One region of the Halopseudomonas sp. Lyrl_26 genome, then DNA from elsewhere that is predicted to be linked to it. Evidence: predicted binding sites of a transcription regulator. Region 1 holds the regulator's gene; each other region holds the start of a gene.
What was found. Region 1 encodes sigma-54, which starts transcription at its own class of promoters, with help from an activator protein. Its sites were predicted from a motif close to ANTGGCATNNANNTTGCTNT; they were not measured.
Positions count from the first base shown of each region.

Region 2: the regulator sigma-54 is predicted to act here: its motif matches at 5,557-5,576, upstream of glnK (P-II family nitrogen regulator).
Region 3: the regulator sigma-54 is predicted to act here: its motif matches at 4,529-4,548, upstream of VF673_RS14455 (pilin).

Region 1 covers NZ_JAYJLH010000016.1:21,858-29,267, reverse strand. Annotated here, with positions in the region: gene pmbA (metalloprotease PmbA) at 1-439, shown strand, start outside; gene VF673_RS13780 (HPr family phosphocarrier protein) at 485-763, opposite strand; gene rapZ (RNase adapter RapZ) at 760-1,614, opposite strand; gene ptsN (PTS IIA-like nitrogen regulatory protein PtsN) at 1,620-2,075, opposite strand; gene hpf (ribosome hibernation-promoting factor, HPF/YfiA family) at 2,095-2,403, opposite strand; gene VF673_RS13760 (RNA polymerase factor sigma-54) at 2,499-4,004, opposite strand; gene lptB (LPS export ABC transporter ATP-binding protein) at 4,086-4,814, opposite strand; gene lptA (lipopolysaccharide transport periplasmic protein LptA) at 4,798-5,334, opposite strand; gene lptC (LPS export ABC transporter periplasmic protein LptC) at 5,321-5,890, opposite strand; gene VF673_RS13740 (KdsC family phosphatase) at 5,887-6,417, opposite strand; gene VF673_RS13735 (KpsF/GutQ family sugar-phosphate isomerase) at 6,414-7,385, opposite strand.
Region 2 covers NZ_JAYJLH010000002.1:77,248-84,657, reverse strand. Annotated here, with positions in the region: gene dapF (diaminopimelate epimerase) at 1-461, shown strand, start outside; gene VF673_RS03755 (DUF484 family protein) at 458-1,153, shown strand; gene xerC (tyrosine recombinase XerC) at 1,168-2,061, shown strand; gene VF673_RS03745 (HAD family hydrolase) at 2,070-2,768, shown strand; gene VF673_RS03740 (transcriptional regulator SutA) at 2,854-3,162, opposite strand; gene VF673_RS03735 (hypothetical protein) at 3,260-3,715, opposite strand; gene amt (ammonium transporter) at 3,833-5,077, opposite strand; gene glnK (P-II family nitrogen regulator) at 5,127-5,465, opposite strand; gene VF673_RS03720 (accessory factor UbiK family protein) at 5,812-6,054, shown strand; gene VF673_RS03715 (YifB family Mg chelatase-like AAA ATPase) at 6,069-7,410, shown strand, end outside.
Region 3 covers NZ_JAYJLH010000020.1:9,176-16,585, forward strand. Annotated here, with positions in the region: gene VF673_RS14440 (prepilin peptidase) at 408-1,280, opposite strand; gene VF673_RS14445 (type II secretion system F family protein) at 1,284-2,555, opposite strand; gene pilB (type IV-A pilus assembly ATPase PilB) at 2,559-4,268, opposite strand; gene VF673_RS14455 (pilin) at 4,596-5,135, shown strand; gene tfpZ (TfpX/TfpZ family type IV pilin accessory protein) at 5,227-5,970, shown strand; gene VF673_RS14465 (hypothetical protein) at 6,304-6,474, shown strand; gene tnpA (IS66-like element accessory protein TnpA) at 6,667-6,942, shown strand; partial or broken gene VF673_RS14475 (transposase domain-containing protein) at 6,954-7,166, opposite strand; gene VF673_RS14480 (type IV pilin protein) at 7,211-7,410, opposite strand, start outside.

The sequences.
Region 1 (7,410 bases):
CTTCGATGGCGACGGCCTGGCGACCCGCGAGCAGGCCTTCGTGCGCGACGGGGTACTGCAGAGCTGGGTGCTGAGCACCTACTCCGGGCGTCGGCTCAAGCTGCCGAGTACCGCCAATGCCGGAGGTGTGCACAACCTGCATATCAGCGCCAACGCCGGTGATCTGGCGGCGCTGCTGAAGGAAATGGGCACCGGCCTGCTGGTAACCGAGCTGATGGGGCAGGGCGTCAACGGCGTGACCGGCGACTACTCCCGTGGCGCCGGCGGTTTCTGGGTGGAGAACGGCGTGATCAGCCACCCGGTACGCGAAGTCACCATTGCCGGCAACCTGCGGGAGATGTTCCTCAACCTGCGCTGCGTGGGCTCGGATACCGAGCGGCGTGGCAACTACCTCACCGGCAGCTGGCTGGTGGATGGCATGACCGTCGGGGGTGCCTGAGGGCGCCGGAGCGTCGGCAGGCGTAGCGCGGGTGAGCTGCCCCCGTTACTCGCCTTCTTCGAAGTAGTTGTTGATCAGCCCTACCAGGTCGGCCATGGCCTGCTCGGCCTGCTCTCCGTCGCAGGTAATGCACACTTCGGTGCCCTTGCTGGCGGCCAGCATCATGACCTGCATGATGTTGGTGCCATCCACCATCTGCTGTTCCGAGCCGCCGATGCGCACGCTGCAGTTATGCCGCTTGGCAACATTGACGAACTTGGCGGCGGCACGGGCGTGCAGCCCCAGCTTGTTGATGATCTGGACGCGCTGGGTAATCTGGGTCATGGCAGGTCGCGGTGGCGGATCAGCAGGTTGGAGAAATTGTCGCTCAGATCCTGCACCAGGCGTTCGGCGATGTAAACCGAGCGGTGATGTCCACCGGTACAGCCAATGGCGATGCTCATGTAGCTGCGCTCACCGGCGGCGTAGCGGGGCAGCCACTTGTGCAGAAACTGGAAGATGTCCTGATACATCTCCTGCACATCGGGCTGGGCTTCCAGATAGTCGCGAATGGGTTCGTCCTTGCCACAGAAGGGGCGCAGATCGGGCTTCCAGTAGGGGTTGGGCAGGCAGCGCACATCGAACACCAGGTCCGCATCCACCGGCACACCACGTTTGAAGCCGAAGGACTGGATGAGGATGGAGGGCCCGTTGTTCTGACTGCTCAGCAGACGATGCTTGAGCTGGTCACGCAGCTGATAGAGGGTCAGGTGGCTGGTGTCGATCTTCAGGCTGGCCAGATCGATGATCGGCTCCAGCAGCTTGAGTTCGGCGGCGATGGCCTCGCCCAGTGACAGGTTGCCATCGGTCAGCGGATGCTTGCGGCGGGTCTCGGAGAAGCGCTTGATCAGCACCTCGTCGGTAGCAGCCAGGAACAGCACATCGCAGGTGATGCCCGCATCCCGGACCTGCTTGAGCAATTCCGGGAAACGTTTCAGGTCACTGGGCAGGTTGCGCGCATCGATACTGATGGCCACCTTGGGCAGGCTCAGATCGGTGTTCTGGGCCTGGCGGGCCAGCTCGGGGAGCAGGCCGGCAGGCAGGTTGTCGATGCAATAGAAGCCGTTGTCTTCCAGCAGATGCAGGGCAGTACTCTTGCCCGAGCCGGAGCGGCCGCTGACCACCACAAGTCGCACGGCGATCAGGCTCCGCTGTCGTTGACCATGATCTGGTACAGAGTCTGGGCATCCGGTGCCCGGCGCAGTGCTTCGCGCAACTCTTCCTGATCCAGCCGTTCAGCCAGGGTCTTGAGAATCTGCAGGTGTTGTTCGGTCGCTTCGTGCGGTACCAGAAGAACGAAAATCAGATCGACCGGCGCTCCGTCCAGGGAGTCGAAATCGATCTCGCTGCTCAGCTGGAGCAGTGCGCCGACGGCTTCGGTGCACTGTTCCAGACGGCAGTGGGGAATGGCAATACCGTTGCCGAAGCCTGTTGAGCCGAGTTTTTCCCGGGCCAGCAGGCTTTCATATATGGCATCGGCATCCAGTGGGGTGTGCTGGGCAATCAGATTGCCGATCAGCTCCAGCACACGCTTCTTGGAGCCCCCGTCGACACCGGCAAAGGTGAGTTCGGGGGACAGGATCTGTTTTATCAGCATGTTGTGTCGGCTTGTGTTCTTATCGGTCGTTGACTCCCTGCTGTCGACCGATGTTCTTTTCCTTGTGCTTGATCAGCTGTCGGTCAAGACGGTCGACCAGCAGGTCGATGGCGGCATACATGTCGGTGTGTTCGGCTTCGGCAACCAGGTCGGTTCCGGCCACGTGCAGGGTACCTTCGGCTTTCTGTTGCAGTTTGTCTACCTCGAGGGTGACCTGGGCGCTGATGATCTTGTCGAAGTGGCGCTCCAGACGTGACATCTTTTCGGTCACGTAGTCACGCAGGGCATCGGTTACATCAAGTTGGAGACCGGTAATTTTCAGTTGCATAACACTTCTCCTGTTCGGCTTTGTGAAGCGGGAATCGATCCTGCTGACTCCCATGGTGCCACCTACTTCTCTCGCGTTCCTTGACTCAGGTCGGGTCAGACCAGCCTTTTGCGCTCGCTGGAGGATGCAATGTTCAGCGACTCGCGGTATTTGGCGATGGTCCGGCGTGCCACTTGTATGCCTTGTTCCTCAAGTAAACCAGCGATCTTGCTGTCACTCAATGGTTTCTTGGGGTTTTCTTCGGCCACCAGCTTCTTGATCAGGGCGCGAATCGCGGTGGAGGAAACCTCGCCGCTGTCACCGCTGACGTGGCTGGAGAAGAAGTACTTGAGCTCGTAGATCCCCCGCGGGGTATGCATGTATTTCTGCGTGGTGACCCGGGAGATGGTGGACTCGTGCATGCCCACCGCCTCGGCGATGTCCGCCAGCACCAGGGGCTTCATCGCCACCTCGCCGTGTTCCAGAAAGCCGCGCTGATGTTCGACGATCTGGGTTGCCACCTTGAGCAGGGTCTCGTTGCGGCTCTGCAGGCTCTTGATGAACCAGCGGGCCTCCTGCAGGTGGTTGCGCAGGTAGGTGTTGTCCTCGCTGCTGTCGGCGCGCTTGACCAGGGCGGCGTAGTGGGTGTTGACCCGCACGCGGGGGGCGGCCTCCTGGTTCAGCTCGACGATCCAGCTGTTGTGATCCCGGCGCACGATCACGTCGGGAATCACGTATTCGGCGTCGCCCGAGGCTATCTCGCCGCCGGGGCGCGGATTGAGCGACTGGATGAGTTCGATCACCTGGCGCAGCTGATCTTCCTTGAGCCGGGTGCGGCGCATCAGCTGGGCGAAGTCGCGGCTGCCCAGCAGCTCCAGATAATCGCGCACCACGCGCTTGGCCTGCTCCAGCATGGGGGTGTCATCGGGCAGCTGGCACAGTTGCAGATGCAGACACTCGCTCAGGTTGCGTGCACCGACGCCGACCGGTTCCAGCTGCTGGATGCGGTGCAGGACCATCTCGATCTCGTCGAGCTCGACGCCCAGCTCCGGGTCCAGCGAGGCCTGGATATCCTCGAGGGTTTCTTCCAGGTAGCCGTCGGCATTGATGCCGTCGATCAGGGCGACGGCGATCTGGTAATCGGTTTCCGACAGGGGCAGCAGGTTGACCTGCCATTCCAGGTGGCTCTGCAGGGTTTCGCCGCTGCTGGTGCGCGAGGTGAAGTCCCAGTCGTCATCGTTGTTGCTGGGCAGGGAGCTGGCCGAGGTCTGGTAGATGTCCTCCCAGTTCGTGTCCACCGACAGTTCGCTGGGGATCTGCTCGTTCCAGTTGCCTTCCTCCTCGCCATGGTTGTGATCGAGGACTTCCAGGGTGACGGGCTCGGGCAGGGCAGTGGCGGTGATGTCCTCATCACCGTTGCCATTGCTGGCGGTCTCGCTGGCACTTGCAGTGAAATCATCATCGCCGTCGTCGGCCATCTCCAGCATGGGATTGGCTTCCAGCGCCTCCTGCACCTCCTGCTGGAGATCCAGACTGGACAGCTGAAGTAAGCGGATAGCCTGCTGCAGCTGAGGGGTCATGGTCAGCTGCTGGCCCATCTTCAGGACAAGCGTTGGTTTCATGCTTCTGCGGACTACCTTGTGTGCTCAAACCATTGAGGAATAAAAGAAATCCTCCTTAGCATGCCCGAAATCCACCGGCTTTTACAGACGGAAGGCATGGCCCAGATATACATCGCGCACCGTCTGGTTGGCCAGTACGGTTTCGGCGTCACCCTCGGCGATGATGTGGCCGTCATTGACTATGTAGGCCTTGTCGCAGATATCCAGCGTCTCGCGCACGTTATGGTCGGTGATCAGCACACCGATGCCCTTGTCCTTGAGATGCTCGATGATCTGCTTGATATCGTTCACCGATATCGGGTCCACCCCGGCAAAGGGCTCGTCCAGCAGGATGAATTGCGGATCTGTGGCCAGCGCCCGGGCAATCTCGGCCCGTCGACGCTCGCCACCGGACAGGCTCATCCCCAGGCTGTCACGCAGATGGTGGATATGGAATTCACGCAGCAGCGAATCCAGCTTGCCCTCGCGGCCCTTCTGGTTGAGGTCCTTGCGCGTCTGCAGGATGGCCATGATGTTGTCCGCCACGCTGAGCTTGCGGAAGATCGAGGCCTCCTGCGGCAGATAGCCGATGCCGCCCCGTGCCCGCCCGTGCATGGGGAGATGGGTGACATCCTGGCCATTGATCAGGATATTGCCGCGGTCGGCCCGGACGAGGCCGACGATCATGTAGAAGCAGGTAGTCTTGCCGGCGCCGTTGGGACCGAGCAGACCGACCACTTCGCCACTGTTGATCTGCAGCGAGACATCCTCGACCACGCGGCGGGATTTGTAGGACTTGGCCAGATGGCGGGCTTCAAGTTTCGTCGTCATTGCTCACCGGCTCGGTACGTTTACGGGGCTGGATGACAATCTCGATACGCTCGGCCGAATCACCTTCCTCGGCGATGGCGCGCCCGGCGTCCACGACCTGACGCTGGATGTCGTAGTTGACCCGCTGCCCCTGGAAGGTGTTGCCGGCCTGCTCGAGGAAGGCATTCTGGATCAGCACCACCCGCTCGGTGTCGGCATGGTATTCGATGGTCTGGGCGCGGGCATCCACCTGCTTGCCACCGGCGGGGGTCTGGCGGAAGGTTGCCGGGGAGCCGTTGGACACCAGCTTCTGCACTTCCCCGGCATTGTCCAGGGTCAGGGTGACCCGGGCACCGGTCAGACGCATGCTGCCCTGGGTGATGATCACGTTGCCGGTGTAGATGGCGACATTCTTGCGGTCATCCAGTGTGGCGCTGTCGGCCTGGATGCGGATCGGCTGGCTGGAGTCGCTCGACTGTGCGATTGCAGGGGCCGCGATGCCGGTCAGCAGGGCAAGAAACAGAACTCTAATGCGCCTCATGTTCGCCTCGTACGTTGGACAGCAGCTCTATGCGGCCGTCATTGAAATAAGCCTTCATGCCGGTGGCGGTGGTGACGCCGCCGGCTTCGATTCTGACTGCCTGATCGGTTTCGGCGTAGTCCCGGCTGGGGAAAACGGTCAGCTCCGGGGTCGACAGGCGACGGGTGGTGCGGGGGTCGAGCTGCTGCTCGATGATGACGTTCTGGCTCAGCAGCACCTGGTCACCCTGGGAGGTTACCTCGCCATAGCGTGCGCGCAGCTGCCAGGGGGTCTGCTCCCCCTCACGGTAGTACTGAAGGCGGGGTTCGTCGAGCTCGGTGATGTCGCTGTTGACCTGATGGGTGGCCTTGTCACTGGTCAGCTCGTACACCGGCTGGCCCTGCTCGTTGAGCTGGCGGATGCGCGGGTTGTCCATGAAGAAGTCCGGCTGCAGCGGCGCCTGCACCTGCTGGGGCGCAAAGCCTTCGGGACGGATGTTCCAGTAACCCACGGCCAGCGCCAGCACCACCACCAGAATCAGCAGGGTGCCGGTTGTCAGATAGCGCGGGATCTTCACAGATACTCCGCCTGGGCGGCGTCCAGCGTGCCCTGGGCGCGCATGATCAGCTCGCAGAACTCCCTTGCGGCACCGGCGCCGCCGGCCTTCAGGGTGACGCCGTGGGCGTGCTGGCGCACGAAATCATCGGCGCTGGCCACGGCCATGCCCAGACCCACCCGGCGGATCACCGGCAGGTCCGGGAGGTCATCGCCGAGGAAGGCGATCTCATCCAGTTCCACCGGTACTTTCTCACGCAGCTCGGCCAGCGCGGTGAGCTTGTCCTCGCGACCCTGGATCAGGTGCTGGATACCCAGGTTGGCGGCCCGGCGCTCGACCAGCGGCGAGTTGCGGCCGCTGATGATCGCGGTCTGCACGCCGGAGGCAATCAGCATCTTGATGCCGTGACCGTCCAGGGTGTTGAAGGATTTGAATTCGGTGCCGTCGGGCATGAAATACAGTCGGCCGTCGGTCAGCACGCCGTCGACGTCGAAGATTGCCAGGCGGATGTTGCGGGCCCGTTCCAGCAGGGTCAGTTCGGTTGTCATACTACCCCCGCGCGCAGCAGGTCATGCATGTTCAGGGCGCCGACCGGCAGGCCCTGGTCGTCGATCACGAAAAGGCCGCTGATCTTGCTGTCCTCCATGATCTTCAGCGCCTCGGCGGCGAGCATGCCCTGGCCTATGGTCTTGCAGCCCCGGGTCATGACCTGCTCGATGTGCGCATTGCGGATATCGATGTCCTGATCGAGGGTGCGGCGCAGGTCGCCGTCAGTGAAGATGCCGATGAGCTTGCCGGCGCCGTCGGTCACGCCGGTCAGGCCCAGGCCCTTGCGGGTCATTTCCAGCAGGGCGTCGCGTAGCGGTGTCTGCGGTGTCACCAGCGGCATTTGCTCGCCACTGTGCATGATGTCGTCTACCAGCAACAGCAGGCGTCGACCGAGGCTGCCGCCAGGGTGCGAGAAGGCGAAGTCCTCGGCACTGAAACCGCGGGCCTCGAGCAGAGCGATGGCCAGCGCATCACCCATCACCAGTGCGGTGGTGGTGCTGGAGGTGGGGGCCAGGTTCAGCGGGCAGGCCTCCTGCTCGACGCCGGTATCGAGGTTGGCGACGGCGGCGCGGGCCAGGGTGGAGTCGGGGTTGCCGGTGATGCTGATCAGCGGGATGCCCAAGCGCTTGATCAGCGGCAGCAGGGTGACCACCTCGGCGGTGTTGCCGGAGTTGGACAGGGCGATGACCACGTCCTGGGCGGTGATCATGCCCATGTCGCCGTGGCTGGCTTCGCCCGGATGCACGAAGAACGCCGGAGAGCCGGTGCTGGCCAGGGTGGCGGCGATCTTGCGGCCGATATGGCCGGACTTGCCCATACCCGTCACCACGATACGCCCCGGACACTGGATCAGCGTTGCACAGGCGCGGTCGAAGTCGCCTTCCAGCCGGTTCAGCAGGCTGTCGACGGCGTCGCGTTCCATGGCAATGGTGCGGCGGGCGGAGCGGGTGTAGTCGAATTCGGGCATGGTTCCTGATTTCTCTGGCAGTCAA
Region 2 (7,410 bases), on a different contig from region 1:
GGCTCAGACCGGCGGAGATCCCCTTCCAGGCCGAGGTTCAGGCCCTGACCTACCCGCTGGAAGTGGACGGCCGCACTCTGGAGGTGGCCGCCATCTCCATGGGCAACCCGCACTGCGTCACCCTGGTCGATGATGTGGACAGTTTCCCGGTGCCGGAGCTCGGCCCGCTGATCGAGAACCACCCGCGCTTCCCCCAGCGGGTCAACGCGGGCTTCCTGCAGGTGGTCGACGCCCACACCGCACGGCTGCGTGTGCATGAGCGCGGGGCCGGCGAGACCCTGGCCTGTGGTACCGGCGCCTGCGCCGCCGCAGTGGCCGGCATTCGTCAGGGCCTGCTGCGCTCTCCGGTCAACATCCGCCTGCCCGGTGGCACCCTGAAAATCGAATGGGCTGGGGAGGGTCAGCCGGTGATGATGACCGGCCCCGCCAGCCGGGTCTACGAAGGACAGATACGCGTATGAGCAAAGCCTCCCCATCGCAACTGAGCGCCGCCGAGGTCGCCGAATACCTGCGACAGAACCCGGCATTCTTCGTTGAGCATGACGACCTGCTGGCCGATCTGCTGATCCCCCACCAATCCGGGCAGGCCGTGTCACTGGTCGAGCGTCAGGTAAAGCTGCTGCGCGAGCGCAACATCGATGTGCGCCACCGCCTGGGCGAACTGATGGACGTGGCCCGGGAGAATGACCGGCTGTTCGAGAAGAGCCGCCGCCTGATCCTGCGCCTGCTCGAGGCGCCGGACGTCGAGGAGGTGATCGCCAGCATCGAGGACAGCCTGCGCGACGACTTCCAGGTGCCCTTCGTCAGCCTGATCCTGTTCACCGAGACCCAGCGCTTCTGCAATACCCGCTGCGTTTCCCACGCCGAAGCCCGCAGCGCCATCGGCCACCTGCTGGACAGCGGCAAGACCCTGAGCGGGGTGCTGCGCGAGCATGAGCTGGCGTTCCTGTTCGGCGACCAGGGCAGCGAGGTGACCTCCTGTGCTCTGGCTCCCATACAGCATCAGGGACTGCTCGGCGTGCTGGCCCTGGGCAGCCGTGACCCGCAGCAGTATCGCAGCGCCACCGGCACCCTGTTCCTCAGCTATGTCGCCGATGCCCTGGCCCGTGTCCTGATGCGCCAGCGGCCGCAACCGGCGCTGCAGGCCCGATAATGTCCACCGCTCCGCTGCAGCCGGCACTGGAGCGCTTTCTCGACCATCTGCGCAGCGAGCGCCGGCTGTCCGAGCATACCCTTGCTGCCTACCGGCGGGACCTTCTCAGCTGCTGCCGCTTTCTCCAGGAGCGGCAGATCGACGACTGGAACCGGGTGGACAACGCCCTGCTGCGCCAGTACATCGCCAGTCGGCACCAGAGCGGCCTGTCCGGACGCAGCCTGCAACGGGAGCTGAGCGCCATCCGCACCCTGTTCCAGTTCCTCATCCGCGAACGCTGCTGCCGCCACAACCCGGCGCTGGATCTGCGTGCCCCCAAGGTCGGCAAGCGCCTGCCGCGACTGCTGGATGTGGATCAGGCCAATCAGCTGCTCAGCCCGCCGGCGGAGGATGACTGGCTGGCGCTGCGCGACCACGCGATGCTGGAGCTGTTCTACTCTTCCGGCCTGCGCCTGGCCGAGCTGGCGGGCCTGGACCTGGCGCAGCTGGACCTGCGTCAGGGCGAGGTGCGGGTCATGGGCAAGGGCAGCCGGGCGCGCATTCTGCCGGTTGGTCGGCTGGCCCGCGAAGCCCTGCAACGCTGGCTGGCGGTGAGGCCGGAGACGCCGGGACCGGAGCACCCGGTGTTTGTCGGCCAGCAGGGTCGACGCCTGACCACCCGGGCCATCCAGCTGCGGGTCCGCCGCTACGGCATCGAGCAGCTCGGCCAGCATCTGCACCCGCACATGCTGCGCCACTCCTTCGCCAGTCACCTGCTGGAATCCTCCGGAGACCTGCGCGCCGTGCAGGAGCTGCTCGGCCACAGCGATATCAGCACCACCCAGGTGTACACTCATCTGAACTTCCAGCATCTGGCCGAGGTGTACGACAAGGCGCACCCCCGGGCCAGACGCCGCACCAAGGACTGATCCGCACCATGATCCAGCTGTTGACCTTCGATCTGGACAATACCCTGTGGGAAACCGAGCCGGTGGTGGCCGCCGCCGAGCAGACCCTGCTGGAGTGGCTGGACCGCCATGCGCCCCGTTTCACCCGACAGTTCGACGCGCAGGCGCGTCGCGCCCTGCGTGGAGAGGTGCTGGCGGTCAACCCCGAATTGCGTCACCGGGTAACCGCCCTGCGCATTGCGGTGCTGGAGCATGGTCTGCGCAAGGCCGGCTACAGCCCGGAGCAGGCCGGCGAACTGGCCCTGGCCGGGTTCGAGGTGTTCCTCGAGGCGCGCCATGCACTGACCTTCTTTCCCCACTGCGAGCCCCTGCTGGAAGAGCTGGCCCGGCACTACCAGCTGGCGACCATTTCCAACGGCAATGCCGATGTACGGCGGCTGGGGCTGGAAAAGTACTTCCGGGTGATAGTGTCAGCGGATGAGGTGGGTCTGAGCAAACCCGACCCTGCCCCCTTCCTTGCCGCCCTGGAGCGCGCCGGCGTGGAGCCGTCCCAGGCGCTGCATATCGGTGACCATCCGGTGGATGACGTTGCCGGGGCACGGGCGGTCGGCCTGCATACGCTGTGGTTCAACCGGCTCGGGGTGGAATGGACCGGGGCGGAGCCCGCCCATGGTGAAGTGCGCTGCCTGAGCGAGATACCCGACTGGCTGAAAGCCTATCAGGGCTGATGCGGGTCACTCTGCGGAGCAGCGGCCGGACTCCCTGCCGGCCGTTGAGGAGGGGCAGCCAGCGCTGCCGCTCCCTGCTCTGAGCTCAGATAGGACGACTGCCGTACTTGCCCTCCGGCTTCTTCGGCGGATCGGCCAGCGCATTGTTGTCGACCTGCTGGACCTTCCCGCCGCGGGCAAGAAACTCCTCCATCTGCCGGGCGAGCATCTCCCGCTCCCGCTGCTTGGCCTCCAGTGAAATCCCTTCCAGGAGGTCCTCCTGGGCAGCAGCCTTCTTGCGGGGTTTCACCGCCGGTTCATCTTCAACCTCCATCTCATCGACTTCATCGACACTGCTGTTGTCGAGGTCGTCTTCCGGCAGGTCATCATCATCTTCGATATCGTCTTCGCTCATACGAGTCCTCCGCGTAAAACTCGGGCTATATATAGCGCAACAGAGCGATTTGAAAAGAGGTAGCGAAGGATTTTTTTATCCCCGGCCCGGGGGCCGATCAAAGTTCGTTCAAACGCCCGGCCTGTTCCGCCAGACGCCGGGTGGCGCCCTCCTCCAGAGTGAGCATGTTGTCCATCAGCTCCTCCGCGGCGGGAATGGGCGCGCGCCCCTTCATCGAGGTGTAGACCTCGATCAGCTGACCATGCAGTTCGAAGACCCGCGCACTGATCTGCTCCGCATCCATGCCGTCGAAATGCAGCACCCAGCGCGAGTTGGGCGGCACATCCTCGCCGATATGTTCGTACAGCCAGGTCCGGCTGGCGGCTTCGGCAGCCTGTTCCCGGTAGCGCCTCACGGTGGCAGCCAGCTCGCGCTCGTGCCCGGCTATGTACTCCATCAGCCAGCGGGTGCGCTGATCGGTTTCCGGGGTCATGGCCTCTTCGAGCCGGTCGGCAATGATCGAGTGCAGGTCGCCGGTCCACTGCAGCAGGTAGTCGTAGGTTTCGGTCTGCATCGGTGTCTCCCTGTGGATGGGTGGATGCAATCTTGGACTGCCGCTTGCCGGGCAAGTTTGGTATTTCCGCAAATGCAAAGGGCGCCCGAGGGCGCCCTTCGTTACCGCAACCGCGGATCACTTCTTGAGGGTGAACTCGGGGTAGGCTTCCAGTCCACACTCGGCGGAATCCACACCCAGGTACTCCTCCTCGGCGGAGACGCGGATGCCGATGATCAGCTTGATGATGCCCCACACCAGCAGACTGGCGAGGAAGATCCAGCCGAAGATGGCCAGCACACCGATCAGCTGCGAGCTGAAGGCGGCCTCGGCATTGGTCAGCGGCACGGCCAGCACACCCCAGATACCGGCGGAACCGTGGGCGGAGATGGCACCAGCCGGATCGTCGATCTTCAGGCGGTCCAGACCCAGCACGCTGAGCACCACGATGATGCCACCCACACCACCGATGAGCACTGCGCTCAGGGCGGACGGCGACAGCGGGTCAGCGGTGATGGAGACCAGGCCGGCCAGGGCGCCGTTGAGCACCATGGTCAGATCGGTCTTGCCGAACAGGACCCGGGCCGTGGCCATCGCAGCCAGCAGACCACCGGCGGCAGCCAGGTTGGTGTTGACCATGACCTGGGCAACGTTGTTGGCCGAAGCCACGTCGGAGATCTTCAGCTCGGAGCCACCGTTGAAACCGAACCAGCCCATCCACAGGATGAAGATACCCAGGGTGGACAGCGGCAGGTTGCTGCCGGGGATGGCATTGATCTGACCGTTGGCACCGTACTTGCCCTGACGCGGACCGAGCAGCAGTACACCAGCCAGAGCGGCAGCAGCACCGGCCATGTGGACGATACCGGAACCGGCGTAGTCGGAGTAGCCCAGCTCGCTCAGCCAGCCGCCACCCCAGCTCCAGGCACCCTGGATCGGGTAGATGAAGCCGGTCATGATCACCGCAAAGCCGAGGAAGGCCCACAGCTTCATGCGCTCGGCCACCGCACCGGAGACGATCGACATGCAGGCACCGGCGAAGACGATCTGGAAGAAGAAGTCGGCACGGGCGGAGTAGTAGGGCGCATCATCCCCACCGGCAGTGACGTCAGCCAGCGTGTTCTCGCTGCCGATCAGCATTCCCAGGCTCGGGAATATCGCACCGTCGGAGGAGTACATGATGTAGTAGCCCACCAGCAGGTACATGATCGAGGCAATGCCGAACAGGGCGATGTTCTTGGCGAGAATTTCAGTAGTGCTCTTGGTGCGGACCAGGCCGGCTTCGAGCATGGCAAAACCGCATGCCATCCACATTACCAGCACGGCGCACACGAGAAAGTAGAACGTATCAAGCGCGTACTTGATCTGTACGATATCTTCCATAACTAAGCCCCCCAGTTAGGCTTGTTACAACATGAGATGAAACGAGGCGTCAGATGGCGTCAGTGCCGGTCTCACCTGTTCGGATACGGATGGCCTGCTCCAGCGACACGACGAAGATCTTGCCGTCGCCGATCTTGCCGGTATTGGCCGCCTTGCTGATGGCTTCGATGACACGGTCAAGCATGTCGTCGCCGATCGCCACCTCGAGTTTTACCTTGGGCAGGAAATCCACCACGTACTCGGCACCGCGGTACAGCTCGGTGTGCCCTTTCTGCCGGCCGAATCCCTTGACCTCGGTCACGGTGATCCCCTGAACGCCTATTTCGGAGAGGGCTTCCCGAACGTCGTCCAGCTTGAATGGCTTGATAACAGCCGTTACTAATTTCATCGATTTACTCCCGTTTGATGGACTGCCCTGGGGGACAGGACAAGTCTATGCCGAGTTAAAGCCTTTTAAAATCGGACTTTGCATTCGAGACATAGCAGAAACCCTGCCAACTTTGTTTTTTCCTTCAAAAACAGCGGGATATGACGAAACGCGAGCTGACCGCCCGTCCTCTGCTCCACAATGGCGCACCATATCGGTGCATAGCCTCAAGCGGGCTGCGCCAGTAACGTGCACTGGCGCACCGTTTTTTGCGACCGCACCGTTTTGGGCGCCACCGGCTGCAGTGGTAGACTGGCCTCCTTTACCGGCTCTGCCGGGCCCACCGGTCAACGGAAGTGGAAAGCCCATGTTGCACAAGGTTCTGATGGATACCGTCGGCAGTCAGGCTGCCCGATTGCTCAGCAGCGAGCACGGCCTGCCCGTGGCGGATGTGGAAAAACAGCTCAAGGCCATGCTGCAGAGTGCGCTCTCCCGCCTGGATGTCGTCAGTCGCGAGGAATTCGAGACCCAGCAGACAGTACTGCTGCGCACCCGCGAACGTCTGGAAGCACTGGAGAAACGCGTAGCCGAGCTGGAAAGCCGCCCCTGATCAAGGAGTGATTAATGTCCCTGGCGATTGTTCACAGTCGCGCAAAACTGGGAATTCAGGCACCACCAGTCACTGTTGAAGTCCACCTGGCCAATGGCATGCCCAGTCTCACTCTGGTCGGCATGCCGGAGACCGCAGTACGTGAGAGCAAGGATAGGGTCCGCAGCGCGTTGCAGAACGCCCGCCTCGACTTTCCCAGCCTCAAGCGCATCACCATCAACCTCGCCCCAGCCGATCTGCCCAAGGAAGGCGGCCGCTTCGACCTGGCCATCGCCCTCGGCCTGCTGATGGCCAGCAACCAGATCCCCGCCGACAGCCTGCAGCATTGCGAAGCCCTCGGCGAGCTGGCCCTGTCCGGGGAGCTGCGCCCGGTGCAGGGCGTACTGCCCGCCGCCCTGGCCTGTCGAGACCAGCAGCGCACCCTGCTGGTGCCCAGGGCCAACGCCGCCGAAGCCGCCCTGGTGCCCGGGGTGCGCGTCATCGCCGCCGATCACCTGCTCGAGCTGTGCGAACACCTGCGCGGCGAGCGGGAACTGCCGCCGGTGCAGTCCGGTGCCGGCTTCTCCGAGCCGGCACCGGTAGCGGACCTGGCCGAGGTACAGGGCCAGGCCCAGGCCAAACGGGCCCTGATAGTCGCGGCGGCGGGCAGCCACAACCTGCTGCTGTTCGGCCCGCCCGGCACCGGCAAGACCCTGCTGGCCAGCCGCCTGCCCGGCATCCTGCCGCCGCTGGACGAGCAGCAGGCGCTGGAGGTAGCAGCCATACAGTCCGTCTGTGGCAATACCGACCTCGACCGCTGGCCGGCCCGCCCCTTCCGTTCGCCCCATCATGGGGCATCCGCTGCGGCACTGGTCGGCGGTGGCAGCTACCCGCGCCCCGGCGAGATCAGCCAGGCCCACCATGGGGTGCTCTTTCTCGACGAACTGCCGGAATTCGATCGCAAGGTGCTGGAGATGCTGCGCGAACCGCTGGAGTCGGGGATGATCCATGTGGCCAGGGCCCGGGAACAACTGACCTTCCCCGCCCGCTTCCAGCTGATTGCCGCCATGAACCCCTGTCCCTGCGGCTATCAGGGTGACCCTTCCGGTCGCTGCCAGTGCACGCCAGAGCAGGTCCAGCGCTACCGGGGCAAGCTGTCCGGGCCGCTGCTGGACCGTATCGACCTGCATCTGGGCATGCACAACGAGCCCTTCAGTCTCTCCTCAGGCGAGCCCGGCCGGCCCGACAGCCGGGAAGCCGCCGCCCGGGTCAGCGCCGCACGGGATATCCAGCTGCGGCGCCAGGACTGTCTCAATGCGCATCTGGAGTTGAGCGGGGTCAGTCAGCACTGCCGTCTGGATTCCGAGGATGAGCGCT
Region 3 (7,410 bases), on a different contig from region 1:
AACCGAGCCGCTTGTCGGGCGGCTCTCTCTACGGCCGTAGGGGCACCCGCCGGGACGCCGGACCGCCCCCCGGTGCAAAGAGGCTGGATTTGTATTCGGATCAGGCTTTGGTTCGCACCGGGGCGGTGCTCCTACACGAGTCGAGCCGCTTGCAGGGCACCTGAGGCTCCCCTCCCTACTGTAGGAGCACCCGCCCCGGGTGCGAACGCTCGCCGGCGGCGCCGGAGTCGCCGGCACACCCAATCGCACCGAGGCGGTGCTCCTACGGGCAAACTCCGTTGTAGGAGCACCCACCGGGACGCCGGACCGCCCGGGTGCGAATCATGGCTTGCGGACTCCCGGGCCTCTTCGGTGCGTAGGAGCACCCGCCCCGGGTGCGAATAATGGCCCAAAAAACCTCAAACTCCCTAAAACCCCGCAAACCTCAGATAACTCCCGGTAATCCAATCCCCCCAGATAATGGCAATCCACCCAGCTATCGCCAGATAGGGCCCAAAGGGCAGGGGAGTGGCGTTGGACTCACCACGGCTCTTGAGAATGATGATGCCCAGCACGGCACCCACCAGCGACGACAGCAGAATGGTCAGGGGCAGCACCTGCCAGCCACCCCATGCCCCCAGCATGGCCAGCAGCTTGAAGTCGCCATAACCCATGCCTTCCTTGCCGGTGATCAGCTTGAATACCCAATACACCGTCCACAGGCTCAGATAACCGAACACCGCACCCCAGAGCGCTGAATGGATGTCGGTAAACAACCCGGTACTGTTGATGATCAGCCCCAGCCACAGCATCGGCAACACAATGGAGTCCGGCAGCAGCTGGGTATCGGCATCAATCAGGCTCAGTGAGATCAGTGACCACGTCAGCAGCAACATCGCACCTGCTTCCCAGCCGAAGCCAAACTGCCAAGCCACCACACCACTCAGAACAGCAGTCAGCAGCTCAACCAGCGGATAACGGATGCTGATCCGCTCCCGGCAGTTGCCACAGCGACCGCGCAGCAGCGCATAGCTGATCAATGGCAGATTCTGCCAGGGCTTGATCTCGGCATCGCAGTGAGGGCAATGGGAGTGGGGCAGAATCAGGTTATAGGTGGGTCGATCCGGCTGCACTGCATCGGGATGCAGTATTTCCTCAGCCTGCCGTTTCCAGTCCCGCTCCATCATGAGCGGCAGGCGATGAATCACCACATTGAGAAAGCTGCCCACAATCAGGCCCAGCAGCGCAGCAACCAAAACAAAGGCCAGCACGTGGCTGGCCATATATTCAATGAGATTCATGGGTCAGACGACGGCGCCCAGCTGGAAGATTGGCAGGTACATAGCGATGATCAGGCCGCCGATCAGAACACCGAGAACGGACATGATCATGGGCTCAAGCAGGGTGGTCAGGTTATCCACCTTATTGTCCACCTCTGCCTCGTAGTAGTCGGCCACTTTCTCAAGCATGCCGTCCAGGTTACCCGACTCCTCGCCAATCCCGGCCATCTGAATTGCCAGAGTGGGGAAGACGTTGGTGGTACGCATGGCAAAGTTGAGCTGAGTACCGGCAGAAACGTCACGCTTGATGTCATTGACAGCGTTGTAGAACACCACGTTACCTGCAGCGCCCGCCACAGAATCCAGAGCCTGAACCAGCGGTACCCCCGCAGCAAAAGTGGTCGAGAGTGTTCGCGCATAGCGCGCAACCGCAGCTTCATAGACGATCTGGCCGACAATGGGAGCCTTCAGAAGAGCGCGGTCCTGAGCATCCCCGAAAGGTTTTGATCTCCGGTTGATCTGAGTGTAAGCCCAACCGAGCACGATAAGTCCGACCAAGATAATGAACCACCAGGATTGCAGCCACTCAGACAAGCCGATCACCATCAGCGTAAAGCCCGGAAGGTCAGCACCGAAGTTTGCGAATACCTCCTTGAACTGCGGGACTACCTTAAGCAATAGAATCGCTGTAACCACGACCGCGACGACAATGACCGCGATCGGATAGGTCATGGCCTTCTTGATCTTGGCCTTCAGAGCCTCGGTTTTTTCCTTGTAAGTGGCGATCCTGTCCAGCAGTGCTTCCAAGCGACCCGATTGCTCACCGGACTCGACGAGGCTGCAGAACAGATCATCAAAGTACTGGGGATGCTTCGCCAGCGAGGCAGCCAGAGTATTACCGGCCGCCACGTCTGTCTTGATTTCATTTATCAACTTGGCGAAATTCGGGTTCGAAGTGCCTTCGGCAATGATCTCGAAGGACTGCACGATGGGAACACCCGAGCTCATCATGGTTGCCAGCTGGCGGGTAAAGAACGCAATATCCAGCGGCTTGATCTTCTTGGCACGCCCGCCAAAAAGCGTGGACTTCTTATGGATCTTTGTAACAAGAACGCCCTGCTTGCGCAGATGGGCTTTGACCAGCGCTTGGTTGGTGCCTTGGATTTCACCGGCGACCTTGTTACCTGACCGGTCCTTGCCTTCCCATTTGAACGGATAGACTTTCTCGATCTTGGGCTTTTTAGCCGGTTTGGCCGCGGGCCGGGTAGTCCTTTTAACTGCTGCTTGCTGGGCCATGACTTAATCCTTGGTCACTCGGTTCACTTCCGCCAGGCTGGTGACGCCCTGTTCCACCTTCATCAGGGCGGACTGGCGCAGGTTCCTGAATCCTTCACTCTGGGCGACGTCGGAAATCTGAATGGAGTTGCCGTCTTCCATGATAATGCGTTGCATGGCCGGCGTGATCCTGACGACTTCATAGATCCCGACTCGACCTTTATAACCGTCCTGACAATTTTCGCAACCCACGGGGCCGTAAATCGTTAACCCGCTGGCAATTTTTTCCTCGGTGAAGCCCTCTTCCAGCAACGTTTCGCGTGGCACATCCATCGGCTTTTTGCAGTGTGCGCACAGGCGGCGGGCCAGTCGCTGGGCAATGATCAGGTTGACCGATGTCGCGATATTAAAGGGTGGAACGCCCATGTTGCGCAGACGAGTCAGCGTCTCTGCAGCGCTGTTGGTGTGCAGGGTCGACATCACCATGTGGCCGGTCTGTGCTGCCTTGATCGCGATCTCGGCCGTTTCCAGGTCACGGATCTCACCCACCATGATCACGTCAGGGTCCTGGCGAAGGAAGGCGCGCAGCGCTTGGGCAAAATCCAGGCCCTGCTTGGGGTTGACGTTCACCTGGTTGATACCTTCCAGGTTGATTTCGACCGGGTCTTCGGCCGTGGAAATGTTCCGTTCCATGGTGTTCAGGATATTGAGCCCGGTATACAGAGATACCGTCTTACCCGAGCCGGTAGGGCCGGTCACCAGAATCATGCCCTGGGGCTTGTTCAATGCCTCCAGGTACATCTGCTTCTGGTCATCCTCATAGCCCAGTGCATCAATACCCATCTTGGCGCTGTCCGAGTCCAGAATACGCAGCACGACCTTCTCACCCCACAGTGTGGGCAGAGTGTTGACGCGGAAGTCGATGGACTTGTTTTTGGAGATCTTCAGCTTGATCCGACCGTCCTGCGGCTTGCGTCGCTCGGCCAGGTCCATGGAGGACATGACCTTAAGGCGTGCAGCGAGCTTGGTGCCGAGCTGAACAGGTGGCCGAGCCGCTTCGTGCAAGACGCCGTCCGTTCTGAAGCGTATGCGGTACATCTTTTCGTAGGGCTCGAAGTGCAGGTCTGATGAACCTTTCTTCACCGCATCCAGCAACATCTTGTTGATGAAACGGACGACTGGAGCATCTTCAGTATCCTGGCCGCTGTCACTGCGCTTGTCGTCATCAACGACCGCTTCCACGTCAAGGCCGTCCAGATCGGCGTCTTCCATCTCGCCAAAGCCGGAATTGCCGGCACTGTCCAGATACTTATCGATAGCGATGCGCAGCTTGTCATCTTCAACAACCACCGCATCGGTCATCAGGCCGGTGTTGAACTGGATATCACTCAGGGCCTGCTGATTGGTAGGGTCTGAAAGGGCAAGAAACAGGCGATTGCCGCGCTTGTATAAAGGCAGCACCGAGTGCTGGCGGATCAGCTTTTCACTGACCAGATTCACCTCAGGCTGGCTGTCCCGATCCAAAGCCGCAAGATCCAGATAGGGGTAGCCGAACTCCTCGGCGCAGACCAGAGCCAGGTCGCGCGCCTTGGTCAGCTTGTTTTGCACCAGATAGGTAATGAAGGGGATCTTGTCCTGACTGGCCTGCTTGCTGGCCTTGCCGGCCACCTGGGCATCCAGCAGTTCTTCCTGAACGATTCGCCGGGCCAGGCCGGAGAGAACGGGGGTATCCATAGGTCGATCTCAATTCGGTGTTATATCTTTGGCGACTATAGTACAGCAAGCCCCCGCTGCACAAAGTGGATAGTCAAGAAGGCCCCTGTAGCAGGCCAATAACTGACAAAAAGCGTCACATCTGGACGCGCCAGGTATTACCACCCCGCCCCCTACACCAGCACAACCCCGCCCGCCCACCCCACCCCGCTCTCTGTAGGAGCGCCGCCCCCGGCGCGAATAAGGGTGAGAACACCTGCACCAAGGCATTCACTTGCCAATCTGGCACACAACCTGCTTAACCACTCCCAGCCCTATGGCTAATCTCACAACAAATGGAGTTGAGAAATGAAAACCCAAATGCAAAAAGGTTTTACCCTTATTGAACTGATGATCGTTGTGGCGATTATCGGTATTCTGGCTGCGATCGCTCTGCCTGCCTACCAAGATTACACCGTACGTACTCGTGTAACCGAAGGATTGAACCTGGCGCAGCCTGCTAAAGTAGCAATTGCTACTGAGGGCTCTGCTTCAGCAGCCGATCTCGCACGCGTCGCTACAACATGGAACGCTCAGGCTGGGGGTGACGGTGCTGCCTCTAAGTTTGTAGACAGCGTACTGATCACTGGCGCCTCTGGCTTGATTACCATTACTTATTCCGCGACTGAGGTAGGTGTAGCTTCTGCCGCCAATACCCTGACTCTGACCCCGTGGGTGCGCGACACTGCTGCAGGTCAAGCTCTTTCTGCCGCTCAAGCAGCAGGCGTCACGGGCTCCATCGACTGGGGCTGCGCCTCTACCACCAACGCAACAGCAACAGCGAACGGCATCACTCCCCTGGCAGCAGGTACCCTGCTCGCTAAGTACGCTCCGGCAGAGTGCCGCTAACAGCTATCGGATATCGGGAGTTTCCAGCTCCGGTATAACTGTAGGTATGGAACCCCGGCTTGCCGGGGTTCTTAGTTTAGGAGCTTTGCTGATGCTCATGCTGGGGTCGCGATTTAAAGCTTTTTCCATCCATTTTTTCTTATCTACCTTGACCGCCTTGGCAGCGCTGATATGGGTGTTCTGGATATGGTACCCGCCTCCTCTAGATGAGGCTTTAGGTGTCAAAAGAGTTTTTATAACTGTTGTGTTAGTAGATGTAGTATTAGGTCCGCTCCTCACTTTCCTCGTTTATGACAAACAAAAAAAGAGTTTGTTTTTTGATCTCACAGTAATTGTCACCATACAGATATCTGCTCTTGTATATGGAATATGGGTGCTGGCGGAAGCACGGCCCGCTTGGGTCGTTTTTAATGTAGATCGGTTTGATCTGGTGCAAGTCGCTGATATTGATCGGCGTGATATTGGGCGAGCCGACTTTGAATACCAATCCCCTCCATGGCTTGGTCCAAAGTGGGTGGGGGCGATAAGCGCCAATGATAAGGATCTAAGAAATACCATTCTTTTTGAAGCAGCCCTCGGAGGGCCAGATATTCCCCATCGCCCTTTTCTTTATCGTCCGTTAAGTGAGTTTGAGAGTGCTTTACAAGCTAGAGCATTACCATTAGAGCAATTGGCTAAGTTCAACAGCCAAGAATCTGTAGAAGATGTGGTGGCTCGATGGCCGGATACTACGGGGTGGGTTCCATTGATGGCTAGAGCGGAGCCGATGGTGGTGTTATTAGGTAACAAAAATACTAAGGTTGTTGCTGTCGTTGCCTTGCGTCCATGGGAATAGAGCGGTTAAGGGAGTACATCCTGTGGTGGGGCGGTTAGGATGCCTGAATCACACCGGGCTTCGTGGAGGCCTCAACTTGTAGTGGTCAACTGATTCCGGACAGTGTTTTAAGTTTTTCTTCTGCCACTACCGGTGCGATGTAATGACCCAGTGAAAACCTGCACATGCTAAAGTCGCTTCAGAAATTGGAGTGAAGCATGACGCAAGAACCCGACATCAAGCGCTGGACAGCCAAACGCAAAGCCGAGCTGATCAAGCAGATCTACCGAGGGCAGACTACAGTGCCCGAGGCTGCGCCACTACGATCTCACCCAGCAGGAGATCGAGAAGTGGATGGACGATGCCGAAGCTGGAATGGAAAACGCCCTTAAGGCCAATCCCAAGGATATCGCCGAGCAGTATGAAACCCAGCTGCGCGAACTCCGGGAAGCCTATGGCGAGGCCATGCTGGAGCTCAAGTTCCGAAAAAAGTTGCAGCGCCATCTCGACTCGACCGACGATTGATCGATCAGGTCATGGCCGAGATGGCTGCCCAAGGCGATGTCGTGACGGTGGTGCAGGCCTGCCGCTGGGCCGGTGTGTCCCGCCGCAGTTATTACTATCGGCCTACCAAAGTAACCGTCCGGTGATCCCGTCTTGAGCCTGTCTTCGTAGCCGTCAGGATAGTGTCCACTTATTTTCTAGTGGACACTATTGATGGATTCATTAAGCGTAATCACTCCTAAACGTACACGCCGCCGTTTTTCTCCCGAATTCAAAGCCAGCATCGTTGCTCAGTGCCGTCAGCCGGGCGTCTCCGTGGCCCGTATTGCCCTGGACAATGAGCTCAATGCCAACCTGGTCAGACGCTGGGTCAGTCAGGCACGAGAAGGCGGAGCACCGCTGGCAACCCCCGGCTTCATGCCAATCAACTTGCCCGCCGTCGCACCGTCTCCGGGCGGCCGGTCGGTCTCGAATGCTGGTAATACGTAAGCGTCCGGCGATCACAGGTTGATAGTCGGCTTCCAGTTATGCGGCAGTAACTCGTCGATGGCGCTGTTCTTCTGCGTCGGCAGTCGGCTCAGCACATCTTTCAGATAGGCATAGGGATCATGCCCGTTCAGCTTGGCGGACTGGATCAGGGTCATGATGGCGGCAGCGCGCTGGCCACTGCGTAGCGATCCGGCGAACAACCAGTTGGAGCGGCCGAGCATATATATTCATCTGACCCCGGTTTTCGAACAGGCGGCAAGACCGGTTGTTAGCGCCAGCAATAACTTAGATCATCGGTCCCTGTTTTGGCGCGATCCCCCTTGGCGTTTAAGGATAGCGCCCCACATCTGACGTCTGTAAAGGTCGGTGTTGCGGTCAGTGTGTAGCCGCCATCTCCTGCTGTGTTTGAAATGGTAAGCGTGTACTTGTCTGTGCTTAGCGCTGCGGTGCCGTAAAGCTGAGTTTTGG